Regions from separate parts of the Vibrio sp. 11986-1-5 genome, predicted to be linked through region 2. Evidence: predicted binding sites of a transcription regulator. Region 2 holds the regulator's gene; each other region holds the start of a gene.
What was found. The regulator PurR, encoded in region 2, represses purine synthesis genes. The targets are predictions, from matches to a motif close to TNANGNAAACGTTTNCNTNA.
Positions count from the first base shown of each region.

Region 1 (4,761 bases), on a different contig from region 2:
CGATGGTTCAGATGTGATGCGTAAACTGGTTATTCTGGCCAGAGAATCAAGCTTAGAGATTGAACCTCAGCAAGTCAAGGTGGAATCTTTGGTCCCAGAGGCACTACGCCACTTATCCTTAGATGAGTTTCTTGAGCAAAGTCATCTACTCAATCAAAGCCTTGCTGAACGGTTAGCTCGTGCCCAAAAAGAACATAAGGTTATCCGTTATGTGGCTCGTTTAGAGAAAAATGGTCAAGCCTCGGTTGGCGTAGAAGCCGTGGAGCGTGACCATCCACTGGCTAATTTACGCCCTTGCGATAATATTTTTGCGATTGAAAGCAAATGGTACCGAGATAATCCACTGGTGATTCGAGGCCCTGGTGCAGGACGTGAAGTCACCGCTGGTGCGATTCAATCGGACCTAAACCGTCTCGCAAGTCTGTTATGAGCGAGTATTAATACTTTTCCTTATCTTTATATCGTACTCACTCAACACGTCTCCGTTTGCAATAAACAGGGACGTGTCAGCCACACTCACCCCCTATCCGCTTAAGCGGGTGAATTTTACTCAGCATCAACATGAAAAACCTTCATACTAGTAATATTGACATTAAAATCGATTCATTACATTCTGTAGACATATGGACGTCTATACGTAAAGAATGTTGTGTTTGCGTTGTGGTCGTTAGCACAGGGAGAGAAAAATGGGATACACGCACGCCAGTCATATCGATGCTTTAAATCAAAGTATCGCTGAAGTTTCAGATATCAATGTCTCGTTTGAGTTTTTTCCACCTAGTACACCGCAAATGGAAGAAACCTTGTGGAGCTCGGTGCATCGCTTAAAAGATCTTAAACCGAAATTTGTCTCCGTGACCTACGGAGCCAACTCTGGTGAGCGTGACAGAACCCACTCGATCATCAAAGCCATCAAAGATCAAACGGGATTGATTGCAGCGCCACATCTCACCTGTATTGATGCCAGCCGCGAAGCGTTAATCACCATCGCCGATGACTACTGGCACAATGGCATTGCCAGTATTGTCGCCCTACGTGGGGATATTCCACCGGGTGGCGGCAAGCCGGAGATGTACGCCGCTGACTTAGTTGCTCTACTCAAATCTTGCCACGATTTTGACATTTCCGTGGCCGCCTTTCCTGAAGTGCATCCAGAGGCGAAAAGTGCCCAAGCCGATCTGCTCAATTTGAAACGTAAAGTCGAAGCGGGAGCCAACCGAGCCATCACTCAGTTCTTTTTTGATATTGAGAGCTATCTTCGCTTTCGAGACCGCTGCGTTGCAGCAGGTATCGATGTCGAAATCATTCCCGGTATTTTGCCCGTTTCGAACTTTAAACAAGCTGCGCGCTTTGCCGCGCAAAACCACGTTAAAGTGCCGCAGTGGATGGCCAAACAATTTGCCGGATTAGATGATGATCCGATCACCCGACAATTAGTCGGTGCTAGTCAGGCAATTGATATGATCAGAGTGCTAAGCCGTGAAGGAGTGAAAGATTTTCATTTTTACACCTTAAACCGCGCCGAAATGACTTACGCGCTTTGCCATACTCTTGGTGTACGCCCGATGACTACCGCTTAACCAAAGGGCTATAACCACAACGCCGAACAAAGTTCGGCGTTGTTAGCTATCAATAACGGCTGGAGATTACTCAACCTCTTCCATCTTACCAAGCAAGCTACGAATGCGCGTTTGCCATGCAGCATGCTCTTGTTCCATTTCTTGCGCTTTTTGCTCAAGCGCTGCACGGCTGGCTTTTAATTCATTCGCTTCTTGCGTGAGCTGTTGTTTCTCTTCTTTCAGCTCTTCCACTTCCATTTGCAGTAAGGCGATGGTATCAACCGCAGTTTGAATTTTTGCTTCGAGTTGTTCTAGTACTTCAAAAGACATGTGACTTACCTTTGTTTATTCCGTGATGTGAATTCAATTCACTCTATTTAACCATTCTACTCAGCGATGCGCAGAGAAACACTTACTATATTCGATCTTGTTCGCTATTCGGTCAAAAAAACAACGCAATTGACGCTATCTTTACTTCTCACGCTCAAAGAGAGCTTATCTCGCCCTTAAAAGACAAAGTTTTGATCCACTACAAAGCTTACGGCGCTAAATAGCAAACGTTTACTTATGAGTATGCTAGAATCCGCGCAACTTTTTTATCCTCTTTAAATTGGTGGTTGGAGTAAGCATGAAACGCGATTTAGCAATGGCTTTTTCTCGGGTAACCGAAGGTGCAGCACTGGCAGGTTACAAATGGCTTGGCCGAGGTGATAAAAACGCGGCTGACGGCGCAGCCGTAGAAGTGATGCGGATTTTATTGAACAAGACAGAAATCAATGGCGAAATCGTTATTGGTGAAGGAGAGATCGATCAAGCTCCGATGCTCTATATCGGAGAACAGGTCGGCTTAGGTGGTGACGACGTCGATATCGCTGTCGATCCCATTGAAGGGACACGCATGACCGCAATGGGTCAATCCAATGCATTAGCGGTATTGGCAGCGGGAGAAAAAGGCAGTTTTCTCAAAGCACCGGACATGTACATGGAAAAACTTGTCGTCGGTCCTGGAGCCAAAGGCTGCATCGATTTAAATAAACCATTAGCCGACAATTTACAGGCCATCGCTACCGCACTGGATAAAGCTTTACACCAACTGACGGTGGTGACTCTGGCGAAACCGCGTCACGATGCCGTGATACGTGAGATGCAGCAAATGGGTGTGCGTGTTTTTGCGGTGCCTGATGGCGATGTGGCCGCATCAATTCTCACTTGCATGCCGGACAGTGAAGTCGATGCCATGTACTGTATTGGTGGCGCTCCTGAAGGGGTAATTTCTGCAGCGGCGATTCGAGCATTAGATGGTGATATGCAAGGCCGGTTGTTGGCTCGCCATCACGTTAAAGGCGACAGTGAAGATAATCGTATTTGGGGCGCCAAAGAATTGGCTCGCTGTGCCCAAATGGGGGTGCAAGCTAACCAAGTACTGGCACTCCATGATATGGCACGCAGTGATAATGTCATTTTCTCAGCCACAGGGATCACCAAAGGCGATTTATTGGAAGGGATTAGCCGACAAGGTAATATCGCGACGACAGAAACACTACTGATCCGTGGTCGCTGCCGGACAATTAGACGAATAAAGTCCATCCACTACTTAGAGCGTAAAGATAGTGATGTGTTACCGATGATTATTTAACACCTTAGCTGAGATTTAAAATCATAAAAAAGACCGCATCGCGGTCTTTTTTATTGGATAGTGATTTTTTCAGTCTGAGATAATCATCAAACGTCTTAAAATAACTCTTCAGCTACTTTGTACAAATCTTGGCGTACCGGACGCTTCATGGTTTCAATCGCTTCGATGATATCATGATGCACCAGCTCTTCTTTTTGGATACCCACGCAACGACCACCGTGTCCTTCTAGCAACATATGCACCGCATAGTTACCCATACGTGAAGCTAAAATACGGTCAAATGCGGTTGGTCGACCACCACGTTGAATATGCCCCAGTACCGTTGCACGCGTTTCACGACCGGTTGATTTCTCAATCTCTTTTGCCAATTGGTTAGCGTCTGTCATCAGCTCCGTTAAGGCAATGATCGCGTGTTTTTTGCCTTTTTTGATCCCGTCTTGAATATTAGAAATCAACTGCTGCATATCCAAACCCGTTTCTGGCGTGATGATGTACTCACAACCACCGGCAATCGCTGACATCAGGGTTAAATCACCACAGTGACGGCCCATGATTTCTACAATGGAAATACGTTGATGTGAAGAAGACGTATCACGCAAACGGTCGATCGCGTCGATAACGGTATTGATCGCCGATAAATAACCAATCGTGTAATCGGTACCCGCGATATCGTTATCGATCGTGCCTGGTAAACCAATGCAAGGGAAACCCATTTCAGTCAGTTTTTTTGCGCCCATGTAAGAACCATCACCACCGATCACGACTAAAGCATCGATATTATGCTGCTTTAAATTCTCAATCGCTTTTAGACGTACTTCTTCATTACGAAACTCAGGGAAACGAGCTGAGCCTAACATAGTCCCGCCTTTGTTGATCACATCCGAAACGCTGTAGCGATCCAGTTGCTTAATATTCCCTTCGTAGAGTCCAAGATAACCATCATAGATACCATAGACACCTAAACCTTCACCTAATGCAGTACGAACAACGCCACGAATCGCTGCGTTCATGCCGGGCGCATCACCACCACTTGTCAAAACACCGATATTTTTAATCATGCTCACCCTCGATTTTTTGAGAATTCAAAACTCATTTTTAGTCGTGCTCATTCAGACCAAACAAGCAACAAAATTGTGCGATATGTTACCTCGCCCGATAAGGAATACTACTGTTATTTGAGCGTTTTTTTGTAACTTTATTACTTATGTAAGAGTATTACAGCTTTATCCTATCGCTTCGTTGATTCATATCAGAATACTGTTTTTTAATTAAACTGACTGAAATATAGTCAAGTTGAGCGCTCTTTGCCTTACCACGTCGATAATTTTTGTTTACGTTCCACGTTAAACACGACAGAGTAAGGATCTTGGTGAATAATCACATCCGCACCGGGAAATAGGTGGCGTAATTTTTCCTCAACTTGATCAGAAATGCGATGGGCTTCAATAAGCGGAATATGATCATCTAATTCGAGATGCAATTGAATGAATCTGACTGGTCCAGCCATGCGCGTTCGCAATTGATGAACCCCTAACACACCATTGACCGACAAACAGGTGGATCGGA
Region 1 covers NZ_CAWNVW010000051.1:164,384-169,144, forward strand. Annotated here, with positions in the region: gene AACS00_RS13785 (bifunctional aspartate kinase/homoserine dehydrogenase II) at 1-430, shown strand, start outside; gene metF (methylenetetrahydrofolate reductase) at 687-1,580, shown strand; gene zapB (cell division protein ZapB) at 1,647-1,889, opposite strand; gene glpX (class II fructose-bisphosphatase) at 2,188-3,195, shown strand; gene pfkA (6-phosphofructokinase) at 3,291-4,253, opposite strand; gene fieF (CDF family cation-efflux transporter FieF) at 4,505-4,761, opposite strand, start outside.
Region 1: the regulator PurR is predicted to act here: its motif matches at 2,109-2,128, upstream of glpX (class II fructose-bisphosphatase).

Region 2 (4,761 bases):
CTTCACCTAATTCTTCATCGAATTTTTCATGGCTCAATACAGCAATCGCTATTAAAAACGCCAGCCGTTCAGCAGGTAAGTTCAAAGAAAAATCGTGCTGCTTCACCCAACTGACGAGTTCATCAATCGGTTGTTCAGTCGCATTGTGAGTCATATCACTCATTGTTCTTCCTGTGGTTGTTTCCTAGCCCAAACATGGATGTAGCGTCCTAAAGATAGATAAGGCTCTTGGCGGCAAAATTGTTGCTCTAATGCCAACAGGTCTGCAAACTCAAACTCGCCCATATTGGCCATATTGCCGATATAGTCACTAAAGCAGCGAATACCTGACTTACCCATGATTTGATATCCAGCATGTTCAATCCACTGATATACATCAGCGGGGATCAGCCCTTTTTGTGGCTGTAATTTAAATCGTTTACGATGTGGCATGCCATTTAAAATATGTGGAATATTGCCACATACCGCATTTTTATAAACTAAGCCATGTTGGTTGTAAAACATCACCGAGACAATACCGCCGGGACGTACCAGTGTTAATAACTGCTGTAAAGCCTCTTGGGGATCGGTCAACCATTCCATCACTGCATGAAATAAAATGATATCAACGGGCTCCGTCAAGTGTTGCTGCACAGCTTGTACCGAGGAATGCACAAAGCGAAACCTCTCTAATAACCCTTGGCCAGTCACTTCTTGTTTGGCCAAATCGAGCATCTCTTGCGAAAGATCACATAATGTAATCTGATGACCAAGCCTCGCGAGTTTTTGCGACATTTGCGCAAGGCCACCGCCCGCATCCAAAACATGCAGTGGTGTTGTTTGGCCGTTAAAATGGGTCAAAATTTGCGTGAGATCATCCCAAACAATGACTTGACGAATCTCGCCTTTGTCAGAGCCGTAAATATTTTTTGCAAATTTGTGGGCAATATCGTCGAAATTGCGATCTTCAGTCACAGTAGCTTGAGTTATGATAATAAATCGTGCTGCTATTCTGTCATAGGAATGGCAGGAATAAAGGACCTTTCGCTGATTTTATTATCAAGTGCTGTTTTTTCGGACTATTTAATCTATGTTTGAGCTGAAAAAAATCGTTTCTTCTCTACTGATGCCATTACCAGCGCTGCTGTTGATTGGTTTTATCGGCTTAATGCTGATTATGTTTACCGCTAAGCGTAAAACTGGTTGCCTAGTAGTATTGTTTTCTTTGTCCAGTTTATTCGCCATTTCTTTTCAACCAATCTCCAGTCAGTTATTGATGCCTTTGGAGCGTCAGTACAGCGCTTTTTTACCAGTTGAAGGTACTATCGATTACGTAATGGTACTAGGTAATGGTCATGTCGTTGATGATAGCATTCCACCAACCTCAGAACTCACTCGAGCCGCTTTAATGCGTCTGACGGAAGGTATTCGTGTCATGCGAATGTATCCCGGTTCAAAACTTATCTTGTCCGGCTATACAGGAGGTAGTGAAATTAGCCATGCACGTATGTTGGCTAAAGTTGCGCTGGCGCTTGGTGTTGCTAAATCGGACATTATTTTGCTTGAAACCGCGCAAGATACGTGGGAAGAAGCGAGACAAGCAGCGGCTTTTGTTCAGCAGCGCACTTTAGTTCTGGTCACTTCGGCCAGTCACATGACCCGAGCAATCAATGAGTTTCAATCTGCTGGGCTAAACCCAATCCCAGCACCAACCAATTATCTAGCTCAAACTAATATCAGCCAAGCTTGGGATAAATATACCCCAAGAGCGCTCTATTTAGAGCAAACTGAACGATATTGGTATGAAACCATGGGGCTCATTTGGCAAACGATGCGCGACTGGGTCACTCATGAACCTAAGTTGCCTGAATCAAAACCTATGATAGAGGGTAACTGATTTTCTCGTTATCAGTCGAAAAGTGGTGGTGTGCACAACTTGATAAACATTGTACCTATTTAGCATTAAATGGAAGGATTATGGGCCGAATTTGATTGCGAGTTACTGCGTTGCAGTCTAGAATCTTGCTGGTTATCAACAAGATTAAATGTAACCAATAGGCCGCTATTTAACAGCGGTTTTTGTGTTTTTATTACTTTTAGGCTGACGTTAGCCTATACCCGAATCATGAGACTTTGCATAAAGGGCAGCTCCGGTAATACCCTTGGCAAACCTCTCGTCTATCACACTCCCTAGTAGGATGATTGCATTTTCGGGCACACAACTACTGCTCCAGTTGTCTCAACACCGAGCAGTCATCGACAGGATAATTTTATGGCTACGATTAAAGACGTTGCACGCCTAGCGGGCGTATCAACAACAACCGTATCTCATGTCATCAATAAAACTCGTTTTGTGGCAGAAACCACCCAAGAAAAAGTCTTGGACGCTGTTAAACAGCTGAATTATGCACCGAGCGCGGTCGCACGCAGCTTAAAATGTAATACAACGCGTACAATCGGTATGCTAGTGACTCAATCAACCAACTTATTTTTTTCTGAAGTAATCGATGGGGTTGAAAGTTATTGTTACCGCCAAGGCTACACACTCATTCTCTGTAATACTGGTGGTATCTACGAGAAACAGCGTGATTATATTCGCATGCTTGCTGAAAAGCGGGTCGACGGTATGTTGGTCATGTGCTCCGATTTAACGGAAGAGTTACTTGAGATGTTAGACAGTCATCCCTCCATCCCTAAAGTTATTATGGATTGGGGCCCACAAACGTCACAAGCGGATAAAATCATTGATAACTCTGAAGAAGGGGGTTATCTGGCTACAAAATATTTGATCGAAAATGGGCACACTGAAATCGCTTGTCTAAGCGGTCACTTTGTTAAAGCCGCCTGTCAGGAGCGTATTGCCGGTTTTCGTCGTGCCATGGCAGAAGCTAACCTAACCGTTAAAGAAGATTGGATCTTAGAAGGTAACTTCGAATGCGATACTGCCGTTCTGGCCGCGGATAAAATCATTGCGATGGATACACGCCCTACTGCGGTGTTTTGCTTTAATGACACCATGGCATTAGGCTTAATCAGCCGTTTACAGCAACGTGGCGTACGCGTACCAGACGATATGTCTGTTATTGGTTATGACAATATTGAGTTAGCTGAATATTTTTCTCCACCACTGACCACTGTGCACCAACCTAAACGCCGTGTAGGTAAAAATGCCTTTGAAATATTGTTAGAACGTATTAAAGATAAAGAACATGAGAGACGTATTTTTGAAATGCACCCAGAAATCGTTGAGCGTGATTCAGTCAAAAAACTCACTAATTAATAGATAAGCACTTCATTACCCCATCATAAATCACAAGCTCCAATCATAACTCTAGGCTATGATTGGAGCTATTAATACCCAAACCATTCACACTACCAATGAAATAAAAGGCATACTAGTGATGACTGAGTGTGATACTTATTCAATGATTTGTTTATTTTATACATCCACGTTATACTATTTTGTCAATAATGAAACGTGTCACGCACAGGGCAAACCATCTGAAAAGATGGGACGCAAAGCCTCCGGCCTAAACCAAAGTGGTAGGTAGCGGGGTTGCCGATGACAAAATAGCCAAAAGAAGAAGTCAACTCCCCTTACTATTATGCTTTTTGACTTTTTGCTATTTTCTCGGACCTGATTTTGCTGGCGAATTGCTTAATACACCGAGAATAACAGCATGGATAAACCCGTATTAAAAGATTCAATGCGACTATTCGAACTGCTTGGCCAGGTCAAGTCGCGCTCAATGTTTGGTGGCTTCGGGATTTTTGTCGATGACACCATGTTCGCTTTAGTTGTCAATAATCAACTGCATCTTCGAGCTGACGATGAATCGGTCAAAGTTTTTTCCGCAAGAGGCTATCTGCCCTATGTTTATAAAAAACGGGGCTTTCCTGTGGTGACTAAATACTTTGCGTTACCTGATACCTGTTGGCTTAATCCAAACTATATCTTGCAAGAAGCAACCACTGCATTACGCCATGCAAAAGCTGAGCGAGAGCAACAAGAGCAAACGAAACCCACTCGCTTAAAAGACCTGCCTAACTTGCGCTTAGCGACTGAACGGATGCTTAAAAAAGCAGGTATTCACTCCGTTGATCAGTTACAACAAGCTGGTTCTGTTGCGGCTTATCAAGCAATTAGACAAAGTCACTCATCGGATGTCAGTGTAGAACTATTGTGGGCATTAGAAGGGGCAATTGAAGGTAAACACTGGTCGGTTATCCCCCCAAGCCGCCGAGAAGAACTGAAAAAAAGCCTATTCTAATTCAGATACCTAGCCCGCTAGCCAGTCAGGCGTAGCGGGCATATTGATCCGTAATCACTTACCCTGATAGATATTATAGCCGTTTGAAATTCATCATTTCGGTATCATTGACACGACTTGAATGGACAAAACTGCAAGCCATCCCCTTCCATCGCTATCGTTATAAATCAACAACATAATAAAACTAGGGCAACTAAACCTAGCTGCCTCACAATCGTATTCTTCTATTAGCAAATGGAGAAATTAAAGCACAGAATGAGATAAAGTGGTTGGTGTGCTTTGCCGCTGGATAAATTGAATCGACAGCTGGTTAAACAACTCCGGTTGTTCGACATTACAAACATGCCCACAGTTTGGAAGCTCCAACAGCTCACTTTGCCGATGAGCGGCGACCATTTCACGTACTGGGCGAATAAACATGTAATCACGCTCTCCCATTAAATACAACGTCGGAATAGGCAATTCTCTATCTTTAAAATAACGCATTAATGGATTCACTTCGGCAGTCAAC
Region 2 covers NZ_CAWNVW010000011.1:518,861-523,621, reverse strand. Annotated here, with positions in the region: gene mukF (chromosome partition protein MukF) at 1-163, opposite strand, end outside; gene cmoM (tRNA uridine 5-oxyacetic acid(34) methyltransferase CmoM) at 160-954, opposite strand; gene elyC (envelope biogenesis factor ElyC) at 1,070-1,876, shown strand; gene purR (HTH-type transcriptional repressor PurR) at 2,252-3,259, shown strand; cyclic di-GMP riboswitch class I at 3,461-3,543, shown strand; gene AACS00_RS05335 (TfoX/Sxy family DNA transformation protein) at 3,660-4,250, shown strand; gene AACS00_RS05330 (alpha/beta fold hydrolase) at 4,494-4,761, opposite strand, start outside.

Region 3 (4,761 bases), on a different contig from region 2:
CTTTGCCCATTGATTAAACACCGTAAGCTGATTGCCATACATCATATCGTAAGCGACGCTATGGTTAGCAAAAATCAGTGGCGATATCTGAGGGATCTCCCCCTCTAAACTGGCAGAGGTGGAGTTAATCACAACATCAAATGAGGTTGCCAGTGTCTCCATCGGCTGAGCCACCACTGAACCATAGGCAGCGAACTGTTGACTCAACACTTCCGCTTTAGAGAAAGTGCGATTAGTGATCACCAAATCAGCAGGATGCTGATCTAACAAAGGTTTGATGACGCCTCGCGCTGCGCCGCCGGCACCAATCAATAAGATTTTCACCCCCGTCAACGCAACTTGATGCTGCAGTAAGTCTTGAACCAGCCCTTCACCATCGGTGTTATCACCAAGTAGCACACCATCATCCAGTTTTTTCAAGGTATTGACCGCGCCGGCTAACTGGGCGCGTTCTGTTAAGCGATCCGCTAACTGAAAAGCCTGTTCTTTAAATGGTACGGTGATGTTGCACCCTCTACCACCATGCGCAAAAAAATCATTCATTGCCTGCTCAAAACCATCGACCGCTGCCAATTGAGCAGTGTAAGTCATGTTTTGATTGGTTTGACGCGCAAATAAGGTATGAATAAAAGGCGATTTACTGTGGCCAATAGGGTTACCGAAGACCGCATAACGATCGTATTGAAATTCCATATCATTAACCTAATTAACAAAAAGGGTCTGACTTGACCCTATCACTGCCATGCTTGACTGTCACCACTCTCTTGGCACTAAAAATTCGGCCAAATGCGCTTCAGCGCTATTAGGCTCTGGCTGGTAGTTATATTGCCAACGCGCTAACGGAGGCATCGACATTAAAATCGACTCTGTTCGGCCCCCGGTTTGTAAACCAAATAACGTCCCTCGGTCATAGACTAAGTTAAATTCAACATAGCGCCCGCGCCGATATAACTGAAAATGTCGCTGTACTTCACCATAAGCTGTGTCTTTACGCCGCGCAACAATAGGCAAGTAAGCCTCTGTGTAACCTTTACCAACCGCTTTCATGTAGGCAAAACACTGAGCAAATGGCCATTGATTTAAGTCATCGAAAAAGAGCCCACCCACACCGCGAGTTTCATTACGGTGCGGTAAGAAGAAATAATCATCACACCAAGCCTTATGTTCAGCATAAACCTGATCACCAAAAGGCGCACATAAGGTCCGCGCCGTCGCGTGCCATGCTTGCACATCCTCTAAAAATGGGTAAAACGGCGTTAAGTCAAAACCACCGCCAAACCACCAAATGGGCGTTTCTCCCTCTTTTTCAGCAATAAAAAAGCGCACATTAGCATGAGAGGTAGGCACATAAGGATTATGCGGATGCATCACTAACGACACCCCCATCGCTTCAAAACGCCGACCAGCTAACTCAGGACGGTGTGCGGTGGCGGATGCTGGCATTTGTTGACCAGTAACATGAGAAAAATTAACGCCGCCTTGTTCAAAAACCAAACCGTCGGTCATGACTCGTGTTCGCCCACCGCCACCTAAGCGTTCGCTCGGCTCACGATGCCAGATTTCTTCGACAAACTTAGCCTTGCCATCGGCCTGTTCTAATTGCTGGCAAATACTGTCTTGTAACTCAAGCAAAAACTGCTTTACCGCTTGCTTATCAATGTCTGGCATCGTCGATTTCCTTGCTTAACCTTGTCTTAAAATTTGACCCGTTTTCGCGTCACGAATTTCACTCGGTTTATTTCTACCACCAGTTTCACCACGTAAAATAGCTGGCAGGTGCTCACCCAGTTGCTGCTCAACTTGCTCAGTGGTCATACACGGCGGCAGCCCTGTTAAATTAGCACTGGTCGAGGTAAGCGGTTTACCGAACGCATTACATAACTGTTGTACTAGTGGATGATCCGTCACTCGCACCGCAATCGAGTCAAACTGACCGCTGACCCATGACGAGACTTTCTGACTAGCAGGCATCACCCATGTAACGGGTCCCGGCCAAGTCGCATGAATCGTCGCCAATTGTTCGGCACTTAGCTGGCTTTCATCAATATACGGCAACAATTGCTGATAAGAGGCCGCAATCAAAATCAAGCCTTTTTCTACCGGTCGCTGTTTCAGCGTGAGTAGTTTTTCAATGGCTTGCGGGTTATCCGGATCGCATCCGACACCAAATACCCCTTCGGTTGGATAGGCAATAACATCACCATCACGTAATGCCTGTAAACAGAGTTGAAAATTATCCACGATACCTTTCTCTTGTGACATTTAATCGACTCACTGAGTTTACAAATTCTGGTTAAAACAGGCTAAAGCTATTTAATGACAAATGGTATCTTTGGCAAAATAACCATGACGCAAACGTTTTCCCAAGAAAAAAATACTCGTATAATGCGCGCAAGTAACCCATTCACCCTAATGTGATGATGTTTGAAGGAGTTGGAAATGAAAGTGGCGATTATTATGGGTTCGAAATCCGATTGGCCAACCATGAAGCTAGCCGCAGAGATGTTGGAGCAATTTGGGATCGATTATGAAACCAAGGTGGTGTCTGCTCACCGAACTCCTCAACTACTGGCTGATTACGCTAGCAGCGCTCAGCAACGAGGTATTAAAGTTATCATCGCTGGCGCCGGCGGCGCGGCACATTTGCCGGGCATGACGGCTGCCTTTACTAGCTTGCCTGTGCTTGGCGTGCCAGTACAATCAAAAGCCCTTAACGGGATGGACTCACTTCTCTCCATCGTGCAGATGCCAAAAGGCATTGCGGTAGGAACGCTGGCTATCGGTGAAGCGGGGGCCGCTAATGCCGGCTTATTAGCCGCTCAAATCCTCGCCACCCATGATCAAGAGATCATGGCGAAAATCGATGCCTTTCGTTTAACACAAACCGAAACCGTGCTCGCCAACCCGAATCCAGCAGAGGACTAATCAGATGCAAGTTTTAGTCTTAGGGGCTGGGCAATTAGCCCGCATGATGGCGCTAGCAGGCACTCCGCTGAATATTGAGATCCATGCGTTTGATGTAACAACCGGTAATATCGTGCAGCCGATCACAGGGCAAGTCATCGGCCAAGGGCTGGCTCTGGCCATTGAGCAAGCAGATGTAATTACCGCTGAATTTGAACATATCCCTGATGAGGTGCTTGAGCAGTGTGCGCATAGTGGCAAGCTGCTTCCCAATCAAACCGCGATTAAAGCTGGTGGCAATCGACAACGTGAAAAAGCATTACTTCAGCAAGCTGGCGTCAATAGTGCTCAATACGCCATCGTACACTCTCGTGACGATTTGCTCACTGCTATCGAAACCATTGGACTACCGATGGTTTTAAAAAGCGCGCTTGGTGGTTATGATGGCAAGGGGCAATGGCGTCTCAAACAAGCGCAAGATATTGATAACATTTTGCCTGAGCTACAAGACTGCTTAGCAAGCTCAGCGCAACAAACCATCATTGCCGAGCAATTTATCGCTTTTGATCGCGAAGTCTCGTTAATTGGCGCGAGAGGACAAGATGGCAGCATAGTGACCTATCCCCTGACGGAAAATGTGCACACCAATGGCGTGTTGAGTTTATCCACCTCGTTGGATGATCTCGCGCTACAACAACAAGCCGAAAGCATCTTTCGCGCGGTGGCGGAGAAATTAGAGTATGTGGGTGTGCTGGCTTTAGAATTTTTTGATGTCAATGGTCAGCTGCTGGTCAATGAAATTGCACCTCGAGTACATAACTCCGGCCACTGGACACAACAAGGTGCCGAAACGTGTCAATTTGAAAATCATTTGCGCGCCGTATGTGGTTTACCATTAGGCAGCACGCAACTGATCCGCCCGACAGCGATGATTAACATCTTAGGCCTTGATAGCCTACCGGACGCGTTGCTTGCTATGGAAGGGTGTCATGTCCATTGGTATGGCAAACAAAAACGCCCGGGGCGTAAGATGGGCCATATTAATATCAGTGCCGATTATAGCGGTGAACTGCAAAGACGCCTTGCGCGCCTTAGCCAGCTATTAGATAAAGAGAATTTTCCAGCGCTGCACAAACATGATTAAACGCTGACTCATCGCCTAAAACCACCCCAGCCACACATTAGGCTGGCGGTGGTGATAACAGCCCCTAACACCTTCAGCAGATCGATGACTGCTCAGCTTGCTGATAAGCCTTAGCGACTTCTTCGGCGATAATCTGAATACCTTTTTGCATTTCCTGATCATCTTGCACATAGTTCATCCGTAGACATTGATGAGTATGTGGCCAGTCTTCCTGTTGGCCAATAAAGAAATATTCACCAGGAACAACCAATACTCCTCGATCTTTAAGACGCTGATACAGCGCCATAGTGCTGATCGGCAATTCATCAAACCACAGCCATAGGAAAATCGCCCCTTCAGGTTTGTGGATCCGAAAGCGCGGGTCAGGTATCGCCTGCTGAAGTAACTTCACCGCGGTTTGTGATTTTTGTTGATAAAATGGGCGAATAACTTCATCACTCAAGCGCAGTAAATCCCCTCGCTCAATCATATGCTGAGCTATCGCGGGGCCAACACTGCCGGGGGCTAAACTAATAATGCCATTCATATTGGTTAAAGCTTGAGTCACCATTTCATTGGCGATGACAATGCCGCAACGTACGCCTGGTAATCCAAGTTTGGATAAGCTCATGCATAAAATGGTATTGTCATTCCAAAACGGTTCAACCTGTTCAAAAATGATATTAGGAAATGGCACACCATAAGCATTGTCTATGATCAACGGAATACCATTA
Region 3 covers NZ_CAWNVW010000005.1:1,597-6,357, forward strand. Annotated here, with positions in the region: gene aroE (shikimate dehydrogenase) at 1-693, opposite strand, end outside; gene hemF (oxygen-dependent coproporphyrinogen oxidase) at 754-1,668, opposite strand; gene AACS00_RS01900 (L-threonylcarbamoyladenylate synthase) at 1,684-2,241, opposite strand; gene purE (5-(carboxyamino)imidazole ribonucleotide mutase) at 2,440-2,925, shown strand; gene AACS00_RS01910 (5-(carboxyamino)imidazole ribonucleotide synthase) at 2,930-4,048, shown strand; gene AACS00_RS01915 (valine--pyruvate transaminase) at 4,122-4,761, opposite strand, start outside.
Region 3: the regulator PurR is predicted to act here: its motif matches at 2,348-2,367, upstream of purE (5-(carboxyamino)imidazole ribonucleotide mutase).